Regions from separate parts of the Microbulbifer sp. SH-1 genome, predicted to be linked through region 3. Evidence: predicted binding sites of a transcription regulator. Region 3 holds the regulator's gene; each other region holds the start of a gene.
What was found. Region 3 encodes LexA, which represses DNA repair genes until DNA is damaged. Its sites were predicted from a motif close to ACTGTNTNTANANACAGT; they were not measured.
Positions count from the first base shown of each region.

Region 1: a site for LexA is predicted at 2,317-2,334, ahead of uvrD (DNA helicase II). Genes of this name have one in related genera too.
Region 2: a site for LexA is predicted at 2,578-2,595, ahead of imuA (translesion DNA synthesis-associated protein ImuA). Genes of this name have one in related genera too.

Region 1 covers NZ_CP046948.1:3,444,483-3,448,864, forward strand. The annotation lists gene GNX18_RS14100 (DUF4153 domain-containing protein) at 1-1,263, opposite strand, end outside; gene hexR (transcriptional regulator HexR) at 1,276-2,130, opposite strand; gene uvrD (DNA helicase II) at 2,365-4,382, shown strand, end outside.
Region 2 covers NZ_CP046948.1:150,904-155,285, forward strand. The annotation lists gene GNX18_RS00750 (GIY-YIG nuclease family protein) at 1-202, opposite strand, end outside; gene GNX18_RS00755 (DNA polymerase Y family protein) at 186-1,691, opposite strand; gene imuA (translesion DNA synthesis-associated protein ImuA) at 1,801-2,517, opposite strand; gene dcd (dCTP deaminase) at 2,739-3,308, shown strand; gene GNX18_RS00770 (NAD(P)/FAD-dependent oxidoreductase) at 3,321-4,382, shown strand, end outside.
Region 3 covers NZ_CP046948.1:1,313,912-1,318,293, forward strand. The annotation lists gene GNX18_RS05795 (DUF6763 family protein) at 140-472, shown strand; gene GNX18_RS05800 (TIGR00730 family Rossman fold protein) at 545-1,186, opposite strand; gene lexA (transcriptional repressor LexA) at 1,378-1,986, shown strand; gene GNX18_RS05810 (hypothetical protein) at 2,073-2,327, opposite strand; gene GNX18_RS05815 (DUF6586 family protein) at 2,429-2,959, opposite strand; gene topA (type I DNA topoisomerase) at 2,968-4,382, opposite strand, start outside.

The DNA of each region.
Region 1 (4,382 bases), 2.1 Mb from region 3:
GCGCCCCAATTCCCGCCGCAGGAAAAAGAAATCGAAATCCGCCAGTTCCGTGCGCCCGTCCTGCAAGCGCGCCAGCTGGCTGTCGGCACTGATGCGCCAGAAATTCACCAGCGGCGCCTGCGTGACGAGGCACACCGCCAGCACCCACAGCGCCAGCCCGGTATTGATCCGCCGCAGCCACTCCGACCAGCGCTCGCCGCGGCGCAGGATCGACAGGCTGTAGCTCAGTGCCAGCAGCGCCAGCGTCAGTGCCACCACGAACCCCCACAGCCGCTCCGGCGTCCAGCCGTACTGGGCTATCCGCAACCACAGGCCGTAGAGTGCGAAGGCCGTGTAAAACGGCGCAACCACCAAAGCCAGCAGCAGCACCCGGTTGATCCAGCGCGGATAGCGCGCAAACGGGAAGTCGTCCTGGATCACGCCGTTGGTGAAAAACAGCAGCAGCGCCACCAGCCACAGCAACAGCGCGCTGCCGCGCCCGGTATCCCAGATGGGTTGCAGGCCGGTAAACGGCAGGGTGGCGAGGAACACGATGGTGAGTACCGCCAGTAGCGGCAGCAGCGCCACCAGCATGGTGCGCAACAGGCGCTTCAGGGTTAGCACAAAGCTCTGCTGCGAGCGGAACAGGATGGCGCCGCTGCCGGCCACCAGCCAGGTCACCGGGTAGAAAAACCAGTCCTCCTCGAACAGCTCGTGGAAAAACGCAACCCCCACCAGTTTGAACAGCGCCTGCCACAGAAACAGGATCAGCCAGAAAATCCCGGTAAACACCAGTGTCAGGCCCGCGGTGAGGGCGTTGTCCCAGGAGTAGTGAAACAGCGCGGAGTACTCCGGCTTTCGCAGCCGTGCCATCCCGGTGGCGCAGGCGCGCAGCAGAAAGGCGACGATAAAGGTGGCGATGGCGATCGTCGGCACGAACTCGTGGGGATCGCCACAGTACACTTGGTCTGCGGGGGTGCATTGGTAGCCGCGGTAAGCGGCGAGTGTCGCCAGCAGCACGGCGTAGCCGGTCACCAGCCACCAGTAACCCCGCGCGAGGCGAGGGGCGACGGTGACGATCACCAGCGGCGGAATGGCGATGACGAGGGTGTAGCTGAGGTACTGCCACACCGGTGACCAAGCGTCGACGGCGGTGAAGAATTTGAGGGCGTAGAGCGCGAGGCCCTGGATCAGGGCCGCGGCGAGAATCAGGTGCTTTTCAGGGGCGCCGAGACTGTCCGCATCAGAGAAGTTTGTCGTCTGTTCGCCGCTGCTTCCCTGCATATGACACCCTGATCAGTGCTTTTCTTCGCGAAGGTTGTACAGCCCCTTCTTCAGCTTCAACAGGTGCTCCTGCAGCTGCGGGCCTTTGCGCTGGGCAACGCCGATGGCGAGTACGTCGATCACCACCAGGTGGGCAATACGGGACGACAGCGGCGTGTACAGCTCGATGTCCTCTTCCACGTCCACTTCCAGGGGGATACTGGACTTGCGCGTGACCGGCGAGCCGCTGGGACCGAGGCCGATCACCGTGGCGCCCTGGGCCTTGGCCATTTCCATGGAGCGCAGCAGCGAGGAGGTGCGCCCGCTTTGCGAGATGGCGACAACCACATCGCCCGGCTCCATGCTCATGGCGGACATACTCTGCATATGGTGGTCGGAGTGGGCGGCAGCGGCGAGCTGCAGGCGGAAGAACTTGTGCTGGGCATCGGCGGCCACGGCACCGGAGGCGCCAAAACCGAAGAACTCCACCCGCTTGGCGGCGGCGATGGCGGTCACCGCGGCTTCCAGCGCGCGCGCGTCGATCTTGTCGCGCACGTTCAGCAGGGTATCGACGGTGGAGTCGAACACCTTGCGCTTGTACTCGGCGATGGTGTCGGTTTCGGTCACCGCAATCTGGCCGAAACTGGGGCTGGAGGCCAGCTGCTGGGCCAGGTTGAGCTTGAATTCCTGGAACCCGGAACAGCCCACGGCGCGGCAGAAACGCACCACCGTCGGTTCGCTCACCTGGGCCTCGGTGGCCAGGTCGACGATGCGCATATGGATGATTTCGCCGGGGTTGGCGAGGATATACTCCGCGACCTTGCGCTCAGATTTGCGCATGGAACTCAGCTGTTCGCTGATTTTTTGCGTGACTTCCGCTGGCTTCACGACAACACCTTCTCTGGTTCAGGTTGTGCAGTTTAGCGGCATGGCGGAGTGCTGGCGAGCGTTGGCAGCGCTTTGCGTGGCGGTCGATGCACCCCTGTAGGAGCCTGCCTGCAGGCGAACATTCGCGGAGTCCATGGCGGTTCGCCTGCAGGCAGGCTCCTACAAGCAATCGCAGATTGTTTAAAACCTGTTTATATACCCAGTTCTCCCCCGACCCCTGATACAATCGCGCCCATGGACGTATCTGAACTCTTAGACCCTCTAAACGACGCCCAGCGCGAGGCCGTAGCCGCGCCGCCGGGCAACCAACTGGTTCTCGCCGGTGCCGGCTCGGGCAAGACCCGCGTGCTGGTGCACCGTATCGCCTGGCTGATGATGGTCGAGGGCGCATCGCCCTACTCCATCATGGCGGTGACCTTCACCAACAAGGCCGCGCGCGAGATGCGCGGGCGCATCGAGGAGCTGCTGGGGGTGAATACCTTCGGTATGTGGGTGGGTACCTTCCACGGCCTCGCCCACCGCCTGCTGCGCGCCCACTGGCAAGAGGCCAGGCTGCCGCAGAACTTCCAGATTCTCGACAGCGACGACCAGCTGCGCCTGATCAAGCGGGTGCAAAACGAGCTGGGGCTGGATGAGAAGAAGTGGTCGCCGCGGGAAACCCAGTGGTGGATCGGCGCGCAGAAAGACGAAGGCCTGCGCCCCCAGTACATCCAGCAGAGCGGCGATCCCTGGCTCGCCACTATGGTGCGCATCTACGCCGCCTACGAGGAGGCCTGCCAGCGCGCCGGTCTCGTCGACTTCGGCGAGCTGCTGCTACGCGCCCACGAGCTGCTGTTGAACAACGACGGCATCCTCGCCCACTACCGCCGCCGCTTCCCGTATATCCTCGTCGACGAGTTCCAGGATACCAACACCATCCAATACGCCTGGCTGCGCCTGCTGGCCGGGGACGAGTGCGCCATCACCGCGGTCGGCGACGACGACCAGTCCATCTACGGTTGGCGCGGAGCGAAGATCGAGAACATCCAGCACTTCGAGGTGGACCGCAAGGATGTGCAGACGGTGCGCCTGGAGCAAAACTACCGCTCCACCAGCACCATCCTCAACGCCGCCAACGCGGTTATCGCCCACAATCACGGCCGCCTCGGCAAAGAGCTGTGGACCGAGGGTGAGAAAGGCGAGCCCATTGCGCTCTACTCCGCCTACAACGAGCAGGACGAAGCGCGCTTTATTGTCGAGCGCATCCGCGACTGGGTGCGCGACGGCAACCGCCGCGACAGCGTCGCCATCCTGTACCGCTCCAACGCGCAGTCGCGGGTGCTGGAAGAGGCCTTGCTGCGCGAACACGTGCCCTACCGCATCTACGGCGGCCAGCGTTTCTACGAGCGCCTCGAGATCAAGAACGCGCTCGCCTACATGCGCCTGATCACCAACCGCCACGACGACACCTCGTTCGAACGCGTGGTGAACACGCCCACCCGCGGCATCGGCGCGCGCACCGTGGATATGGTGCGGGAATTCGCGCGCGAACACGGCAGCTCCATGTGGGCGGCGGCGGAGAAAATGCTGCAGCAGAAAGTGCTGACGGCCCGCGCCGGCAGCGCACTGGCGAGCTTCCTCAGCCTGATCGACGCGCTGGACGAAGAGAGCACCGACAAGACCCTCGACCATATCGCCGAACTCGCCATCGAGCAGACCGGGCTGGTGGATTTCCACAGCAAGGAAAAAGGCGAGAAGGGCCAGACCCGGGTGGAGAACCTGCAGGAACTGGTGAGCGCCTGTCGCAGCTTCGACGGTGTGCCCCAGGCCACCGATGCCGACGGCGAAGTGGTGGAAGAAGAGGACGTTCCGCTGCTGAACCAGTTCCTCGACAGTGCCGCACTGGATGCCGGCGAGGGCCAGGCGGACGAGTTCGAAGATGCGGTGCAGCTGATGACCCTGCACTCGGCCAAGGGACTGGAATTCCCGCTGGTATTTATGGCCGGCGTGGAGGAAAACCTGTTCCCGCACAAGATGTCCGCACAGGAACCGGGGCGCATGGAAGAGGAGCGCCGCCTGTGTTACGTCGGCATCACCCGCGCCATGCGGAAGCTCTACATTACCTACGCCGAGAGCCGCCGGTTATTTGGCAGCGAGACCTACAACAAACCGTCGCGGTTTGTGAATGAAATTCCAGTGGAATATATCCACGAGGTGCGTCTCAAAACCGAGATTTCCAAACCGCTGTTTCAACCCAACTCTTTTGGAAAGGA
Region 2 (4,382 bases), 1.2 Mb from region 3:
CTTCTTCCATAGAACTGTGCATCTCAAACCAGACCAGAGTTTTGACTCCATATTTCAGGGTAAATCCCTCTACAAATCCTTCTTTGTGTTGCCAGATGCGCTGTATCAAATTCGATGTGACACCGGTATAGAGCGTGCCATTACGCTGGCTGGCAAGCAGGTAGACGCAGGGCTGCTTGGCCTGGTTATGAATAAACCCCATGCAGAAACCAGTCCTCCGACGTCAGATCCTGAAACACCCAGTACAAGCTCCCCTGGGGGCCGCGGGCGATGTAGTAGTCGCGGGCGTGGCGGTGGTGTTGCCACCAGTAGCCGTCGATGCGCTCGGGGCCTTGCAGCAGTTGCAGCTCGCCGTCGTAAAACAGGCTGTGATCCCGCTGCTGGATTCGGTCGGGCCGCGACAGCAGCCAGTTGGGGCGGGGAGCATTGATTGGATGCAGCTGGTGCCCGCGCGGTTTGCTCTGTAGGTTGAGACTGTCGGCGCTGGCCCAGGCTTGCTCCGGCAGGTAGCTTTCCTTGAGGGTGACGCCGGAAAGGGCCTGGTGGCCGAGGCGGGCCTTGAGTTTGTCGATCAGCTGGTAACTCTCGTGCTGGTTGCCGCTCTCCTCAAAAAAATCCTCCCGCAACATCGTTGTTTCCAGTGGGCGCAGCTGTTTGCAGCGCAGTGCCAATGCCTGCACCGGCTCCTTCAGTTCTACCCGCTCCAGTTGCAGTTTGGTCAGCGCAATCAGCCGTTGGGGATCGAACAGCGGACGCGAAAGTTCCACGTTGACTACCTCGGCTCCGCGGCTGCCGTAGTCCAGTACCCAGTACAGGGTCGGGCTGTACAGCTGGCGCCGCTGTAGCTGCCGGCAGAGTTCCCGCACCAGGCGGCCGGCGGGGAACAGCAGCTGCTCGCTATTATCCAGTGGGCTTGGGAAAAAGAGTTCGCTGTGAAATTCTGCGGGCGGCTGGTAGCCGGGCACCGGGTCCGGGCGCGAGCCGTTGAGGCGGGCGAGGTAGTCGATAAAGTCGCGTCCGAAGCGGTTGCCTACTTCCGAGAGGGGAATGGCGAGCAGTTGGCTGACCCGTTTTATGCCGCAGGCATAGAGTTTGGCGATGGCCTTGTTGCTACAGTCGAGCAGTTTGCTGGGGGCGAAGCTGATCCACTGCTTCCATTGCTGGGGGCTGGGTGGAGTGCGGGTCTCCGCCAGCCACTGGCGGTGCTCCGGCAGCTGGCTGAGCAGGTGCGCGGCACTGGGGCTGTGGCCGAGGCCCATCTGATGGCTGATGCGCATTTTGTGCAGTTCCTTGCCGAGCTGTTGCAGCAGGGGGGCGAGGCCGCCCTGGGCCTTGAGACTGCCACCGAGTTCCAGGAACAGGCAGGCAGGGCCTTCGCTCAGGGCCTTGCTGTCGGAATTGCCAATACGGGGGGATACCACGGGAGTAAAACCGTAGGCCCACTGGGCCAATTGCTGCAGCAGCTGGGCCTCCCGCTCGGTATCCCGCTCCAGCAGCTGCAGGCCCGGGCAATAGGCACAGGCGGTGGCGATGCTGAGTCCCGGTTCTATGTTGAGGGCGTGGGCGGCGAGGTTGGCTTCTATGATGAGGTTGCTCTGGGATACGGCCACGGGTGCCGTGTCACCGGCGCGGTGGGCGCGGGTGAGGGCCTCGAGGGAGAGTTTGGGCAGTTGGATGCAGAGCCAGAGCATTGTCGATTCCTGATTCTTGCCTGTAGGAGCCTGCTTGCAGGCGAAGGGCTACTGCGTACTTCTCTTGTTCGCCTGCAAGGCAGGCTCCTACGGGTGGTTGGCGGTTCTGTCAGTGCAACGGTTGGTCCCGGCGGGTCAGATCCGGGTTGCGGGCCAGGTGCAGGCGCTGGCCGGATTTGCCATTCAGTTGCTTCAGCAGCTGCAGGGCCAGCTGTTCGCCGTCGCTGTGCAATTGCAGGCGCAGAGCGGCGGGTGAGGGTGTGCTGGCGCTGGAGCCGGGGCGGAAGTGGAAGTGCAGGCCGCTCCCCTCCCGGGCGGCGAGCTGCAGGCGGCGCAGGTCTTTGTCGGCTAACGTCTCCCGGCCCTGCCAGCTGACCAGCGCACCACAGGCACCGGACTGCAAGGCCTGTTCTGCCGCCCACAGCTGATCCCGCTGCCCCCGGGGGTGAAGCAGCAGCAGTTTTTCCAACTGTACCCCGGCCTGTGCCAGTGCCGGCGCATAGGGGATGTGGGGTGGGTTGAGCAGAATCACCAGGCGATTCTGCCGGGTCATTTCCGCCAACGCTGGCAGGATCAGGCTGACCTCGCCGATACCGGCCTTGTCGACCAACAGCTCAGTACTGGCGCCGCGGGGCCATCCGTGGCTGGCGAGCAGTGCGTCGAGACCGCGGTAGCCGGTGCTGATACCGGTGCGGGGTTGGCGCTGGCGGCTGGCCAGCTGCCAGATATCCGGCCGGGTCAGCAGCTGTTGCAACGGTTGTGCTGGGTGAGCGGCGGTCTGCTCACTTAACGGCTTGTTTTGCATGAAGTTTTCGGCGTTGTTCACGATCGGCTCGCTCCGCGCTGGCTGTTCAATCCTGGGTTACTGGTTGTCCATACAGTGAATGCTGTCAATTTATACAGTAGTTGTTCGGGGGCGGCAAGTGGGGATAGCAGGAGGAATACCGGGGGCGGTTGCAATGGCTGACACTTTTTTGCACAGGGCAAAACGGCTATGATTCGGCCTCTTTTTTATGACCAGACATTTGTGCAAATCGAGGGGGCAGGGTGAGTATCAAATCCGACAAGTGGATTCGCCGTATGGCTGAAAGCGAGGGCATGATTGAGCCCTTTGAACCGGGTCAGGTTCGCCACGGGACATCCGGAGACCGGCTGATCTCCTACGGCACGTCCAGTTACGGTTACGATGTACGCTGCGCCAACGAATTCAAGATTTTCACCAACGTACACTCCGCTACTGTCGATCCGAAGGCATTCGACCAGGACAGCTTTGTGGATGTGGAAGGCGATTACTGCATCATCCCTCCGAACTCCTTCGCTCTGGCCCGCACCGTGGAGTACTTCCGTATCCCGCGTTCGGTACTGACCATCTGCCTGGGTAAGTCCACCTACGCGCGCTGCGGTATCATCGTGAACGTGACCCCGCTGGAGCCTGAGTGGGAAGGGCATGTGACCCTGGAGTTCTCGAATACCACCAACCTGCCGGCGAAGATCTACGCTAACGAAGGCGTGGCGCAGATGCTGTTCTTCGAATCCGACGAGATCTGCGATGTGTCCTACAAGGACCGCGGCGGCAAGTACCAGGGCCAGCGCGGCGTGACCCTGCCAAAGACCTGATCTTAAAATTCCATGACCGACTTCCCCACCCAGGCCGATGTACTGATCATCGGCGCCGGCGCCGCCGGCCTGATGTGCGCTTCGGTGGCGGGCAAGCGCGGCCGCAGTGTGCTGGTGCTGGACCACGCCAACAAGGTCGGCAAGAAAATCCTGATGTCCGGTGGCGGCCGCTGCAATTTCACCAATCTGTATACCGCGCCGGACAACTTCTACAGTGCAAACCCCCACTTCTGTAAATCCGCCCTGGCCCGCTATACCCAGTGGGACTTTATCGCGCTGGTGGAAAAACACGGAATTCCCTATCACGAGAAAACCCTCGGCCAGCTGTTCTGCGACAACAAGTCCCGCGACATCGTCGACTTGCTACTCGCAGAGTGCCGCGAGGCGAAAGCACAGATCCGTACCCGCTGTGAGATACAGCGTATTGAACCACTGCAGACGACGGGGTTCGAAGTGCACACCTCGCTTGGCAAAGTGGTGTGCGAATCCCTGGTGATTGCCACCGGCGGCCTGTCGATCCCCACCATGGGTGCCACCGGTTTTGGCTACGAGGTTGCCCGCCAGTTCGGCCACAGCATTGTTCCCACCCGCGCGGCGCTGGTGCCGTTTACCCTGAACAAACGTTCATTGGAGCGGCAGCAGGAATTGCCGGGTACTTCACTGGCAGTCACCGCCCGTTGTGGCGCAGGCAGTTTTCACGAGCAGATGCTGTTTACCCACAAGGGGCTCTCGGGGCCTTCTGTATTGCAGATTTCCAGCCATTGGAAAGAGGGGATGCCCGTGGCGTTCGACCTGGTACCGGGGTTGGATTTGTCCGAGTGGCTCATGGAACAGCGCGGTAAAAAGCAGGAGAGCTTTTTGCATACAGTACTGAGCGAGTTCTGGAGCAAAAAGCTGGTGCAGTTCTTCCTGCTGAGAAATGGCCTGCAGAGCAAACCGCTGAAGCACTACGGTGACAGTGAATTGCGTGCGGTGGGGGAGAAACTCCAGACCTGGACATTGATTCCCGAGGGTACCGAAGGCTACCGCACCGCGGAGGTAACTCTGGGGGGGGTAGATACCAATGAGGTGTCG
Region 3 (4,382 bases):
AACGGCCAGCTCGCTCACAGTCTCGTTAAGCCGTGCAGTTCTCGCGACTCTCCGGTTACCAGCTTTGATCGCGGCACACTAGATTGGAATGAAAGGCCAGTGATTGGCGTCTTTGGGTGATGACGACAGGAGGTACCCCATGGCGAGAATAGCGCCGGAAATAGGCAGCTGGTTCGAGAACTTTCAAAGCGGTGATTTGTTTGAAGTGGTCGCTGTGGACCAACCATCCCGCACCATCGAGATTCAGTATCTCGACGGCACTCTTGATGAAATTGATTTTCACAGTTGGCCGCGATTGCCCGTCATCGGCGCCGCAGCTCCGGAAGATGCCAACGCGGGCTACGGCTCCTGGGCGCAAGAGATGCAGGACGACGAAGACTCCGGCTACACCAGTCCGATTTTTTCTCCGGTTCAGAGCACCATAGACCGCCTTGAGGGTGAAACCTTCCCGGGAACAGACGAAGGGCCGTGATGGCGATTGTTGCCCGGACGAATGTTGCCCAGACGAACAACAGGCTCAACCAGCCCCAGCGGGCGACGGTCTCTACTCATCCCGCTTACGAATGAAGTCGATGATGATTTCCGCTGCCTCATCCACGGTATCCACCAGTTTGAACAGCTCCAGATCAGCGGCATCGATACACGCGCGCTCAAGTACGGTACCCACCAGCCACTCCAGCAGACCAGACCAGTAGCGCTTCCCGACCAGCACAATGGGAAAACGCCGCACCTTCTGGGTCTGCACCAGCGTCAGCGCCTCAAACAGCTCATCCATGGTGCCATAGCCCCCAGGCATGGCTATGAAGCCAACCGCATGCTTCACAAACATGAATTTGCGCACGAAGAAATAGCGGAAGTTCAGGTGGATATCCAAATAGGGGTTGGGCACCTGTTCGAATGGCAGCTCGATATTCAGGCCTATTGAAGCGCCGGCATGGGTAAATGCGCCGCGATTGCACGCCTCCATAATACCCGGGCCACCGCCGGTGATAACCGGGATGCCCTCACCCGCCAGCAGCTCGCCCAGCCGCACCCCTTGTTGGTACTCAACAGCGTCTTCCCGAAAACGTGCGCTGCCAAATACGGTCACCGCACCCTTAAGCGTAATCAGGCGCTCTATGCCATCGACGAGTTCAGACTGAATACGAAGCACGCGCCACGCTTCCGGCATTTTTGCATCCAGCATATGCCTTCTCCTAATCGCTCTTACTTCTTATGTTGGCAGCGAATCGGCAAACCGAGTCAGCGCAGGTTTTGGAGTTCGCCGGTCCCTCCAAGTCTAGCAGTATTGACGCGAGAGCCTTGTGGATTGCGTGAGGGAGAAATCTGTATATAATCCCAGCAACTGTATAAAAATACAGACAACAGGAAACGCCCATGACAAACCTCACTGCTCGCCAGGCTCAGGTACTGGAACTGATCAAATCCTATCTGGACGAAACGGGTTACCCGCCCACCCGGGCCGAGATCGCACAGGAATTGGGCTTTCGCTCGCCAAACGCAGCGGAAGAACACCTAAAGGCGCTCGCGCGCAAGGGGGCGATTGAAATGGTTGCCGGTGCTTCCCGGGGCATTCGCATTCCCGGCCACCAGAGTGGCCTACCCATTGTTGGCCGGGTAGCCGCGGGCAACCCGATTCTGGCGGAGGAGAATATCGAGGAGTACTGCGAGATCCCCGCGGAATTCTTCCACCCGCCGGCGGATTACCTGTTGCGGGTGCACGGCATGAGCATGAAGAACGCCGGCATTTTTGATGGAGACCTTCTCGCGGTACAGCGCACCGACAATATCCGCAACGGACAGATTGTGGTGGCGCGAATCGAAGACGAGGTGACCGTTAAGCGCTTTAAGCGCCGCGGCAACCAGGCGATGGTCCAGCTGTTGCCGGAGAATGAAGAATTTGACGTCATCGAAGTAGATATGCGCGACAAGAATTTCGCGATTGAAGGACTCGCGGTCGGCGTAATTCGCCAGAACCCGTTCTAACCTGCAGGCGAATAGCCTGTGCGTCATCCAACAAAAACGGGGCTCATCGAGCCCCGTTTTTGTTGGTCCACCGGGAGCTTTCCTCCTCAGTGGATGGTGTGTTCCGTAACGTCCACCTCTTCCTCTTCAAAGGGTTCCGGCTCCAGGGCACCGAGATCCTGCACCGCCTCAATACCGGCCTCCAACATGGCACGAGCGATCGCAATCTTGTGCTCGCGCAGGAAGTTCAGGCTTTCGTCCGAGAAATGAATACGCACCAGCGGGTCCTCCCTGTGACCAGCGCGTCGCAGCGCCACATCACCATTGGACAACTCGATGATTTCGTAAGTCTCAGAGGACATTCACTTCTCCAGTTACAGCGGGATTTGCGGGCAGTGTAACACAGGGATCAGTGATTATTCAGTGGCCAGACACGGTCGGGAGTGGCGCCGCACTAACCTGATCACCATTCCACGCTCTGGGCGCGCTGCCGTGCCACCAGCTCGCCGAGCTGGCGCTGCCAAAATCTGAGGCTCTCCACACTGAGACTGGCAGGAATGTTTGAATCCACCTGCCGCAGGGGTATCAGGGACTGCACACCGCTGGCGGTCGGAGAAGACTCCTGGCCTCCACCCGCCGTGGGGCGCCACAACCCCCGCCAGCAGTGCGCCATAGCCGCAAACCAGCTCTCGGGGTTTTCCTCCAGATCCAGCAGCTCAGCGACCTCAGCGCTGTATTTGTTGCGCGCACTTACCAGCTCCTGTAACCGGACCGCAGTGTCCGGCTCGCCACCAGGTCTGAAGCCCAGTTGCAGCTGGTAGCCCTGCTCTGCCAGAAACGCGCGATAAGCCCGCCACAACTGCAACAACGCACCCTCAAGCAGCGCGGACCGCAACAGCGGCGGGCTTTCATCGTCGGCGGTATCCAGTGAATGCAATATCAGCTCTGATTTTCGCAGGGCCGAAGCCACCAGACCGGTATAGGGGTTGCTCATTGCTTCACCTATTTCGCCGGTGACTTTTTGGCCGGGGCTTTTTTCGCGGCTGCTTTTTTGGCCGCGGCCTTTTTCGCCGGCGCCTTTTTAGCAGCCGATTTTTTCGGCCCTGCGGATTTGCTGCCTGAGTCCTCTACCAGCCATTTACCGCCGGTATAGAACGCCTTCCAGCCGGTTGCCTTGCCGTCTTCCTCGGATTGCACGTACTGTTCCTGGGTTTTGCGGCTAAAACGCACAACCGTATCCCGGCCCTCGCTGTCTTCCGTAGGTGCGGAGAACAGGAAACTGTACTTGGGATCAATCTCATCCTTATGCGGCAGCAGCTCCTTCACCAGCGGCGCGCGGGTCTCGCGGTTTTTCGGGAACTGGCTGGCAGCCAGGAACAGACCCGAAGCACCGTCGCGCAGGATGTAAGTGTCGTCGACCTTTTCACAGGCGAGCTCCGGCATGGGTACCGGGTCCATTTTCGGCGGCGCGGGCTGACCGTTCTTGAGCAGTTTGCGGGTGTTTTTACAGGCATCATTGGTGCAGCCGAAGTATTTGCCAAAGCGGCCAGACTTCAACTGCATGTCGCTGCCGCACTTGTCGCACTCAATCAATGGGCCGTCATAACCCTTGATCTTGAACGTGCCCTTTTCCACCTCGAAGCCGTTGCAGTCCGGGTTGTTTCCGCAGATATGCAGCTTGCGCTGCTCGTCCACCAGATAACTGTCCATAGCGGTGCCGCATTTGGGGCACCGATGTTTGTCCCGCAGTTGACGGGTTTCGGCTTCGTCATCCTTATCCGCGTCGATAGCCTCTTCGCCGGACACCAGATTCATGGTGTTGGTGCAGCGCTCCTTTGGCGGTAACGCATAGCCGGAACACCCCAGGAAAACGCCGGTGGAACCGGTGCGAATCTGCATATGGCGGCCGCACTGACCGCACTTGATATCGGTATCCGTGGGCGCATTGCGTCGCATGCCACCGTCGGTATCCTGAGCTTGTTCCAGGCGCTTGCTGAAGTCCGTGTAGAACTCATCCAGAAGTGCCTTCCACCCTTTTTTCCCTTCAGCCACGGCATCCAGGGATTCTTCCAGGCTCGCGGTGAAACCGTAGTCCATCAGGTCGGTGAAGCTTTCACTCAGACGGTCGGTGACGATGTCGCCCATTTTTTCCGCGTAGAAACGGCGGTTTTCCAGGCGCACATAGCCGCGATCCTGAATGGTGGAAATAATCGACGCGTAGGTAGACGGCCGGCCGATACCGCGTTTTTCCAGCTCTTTTACCAGGGCTGCCTCGCTGAAGCGCGCCGGCGGCTTGGTGAAATGCTGTTTCGGATCCAGTTTCTTGAGATTGAGTTTTTCCCCAACCTTGATGTCCGGCAATGCCAGATCTTCGTCTTTCTTGCTCTGCGGCGGCGCCACTTTGAGAAAGCCGTCAA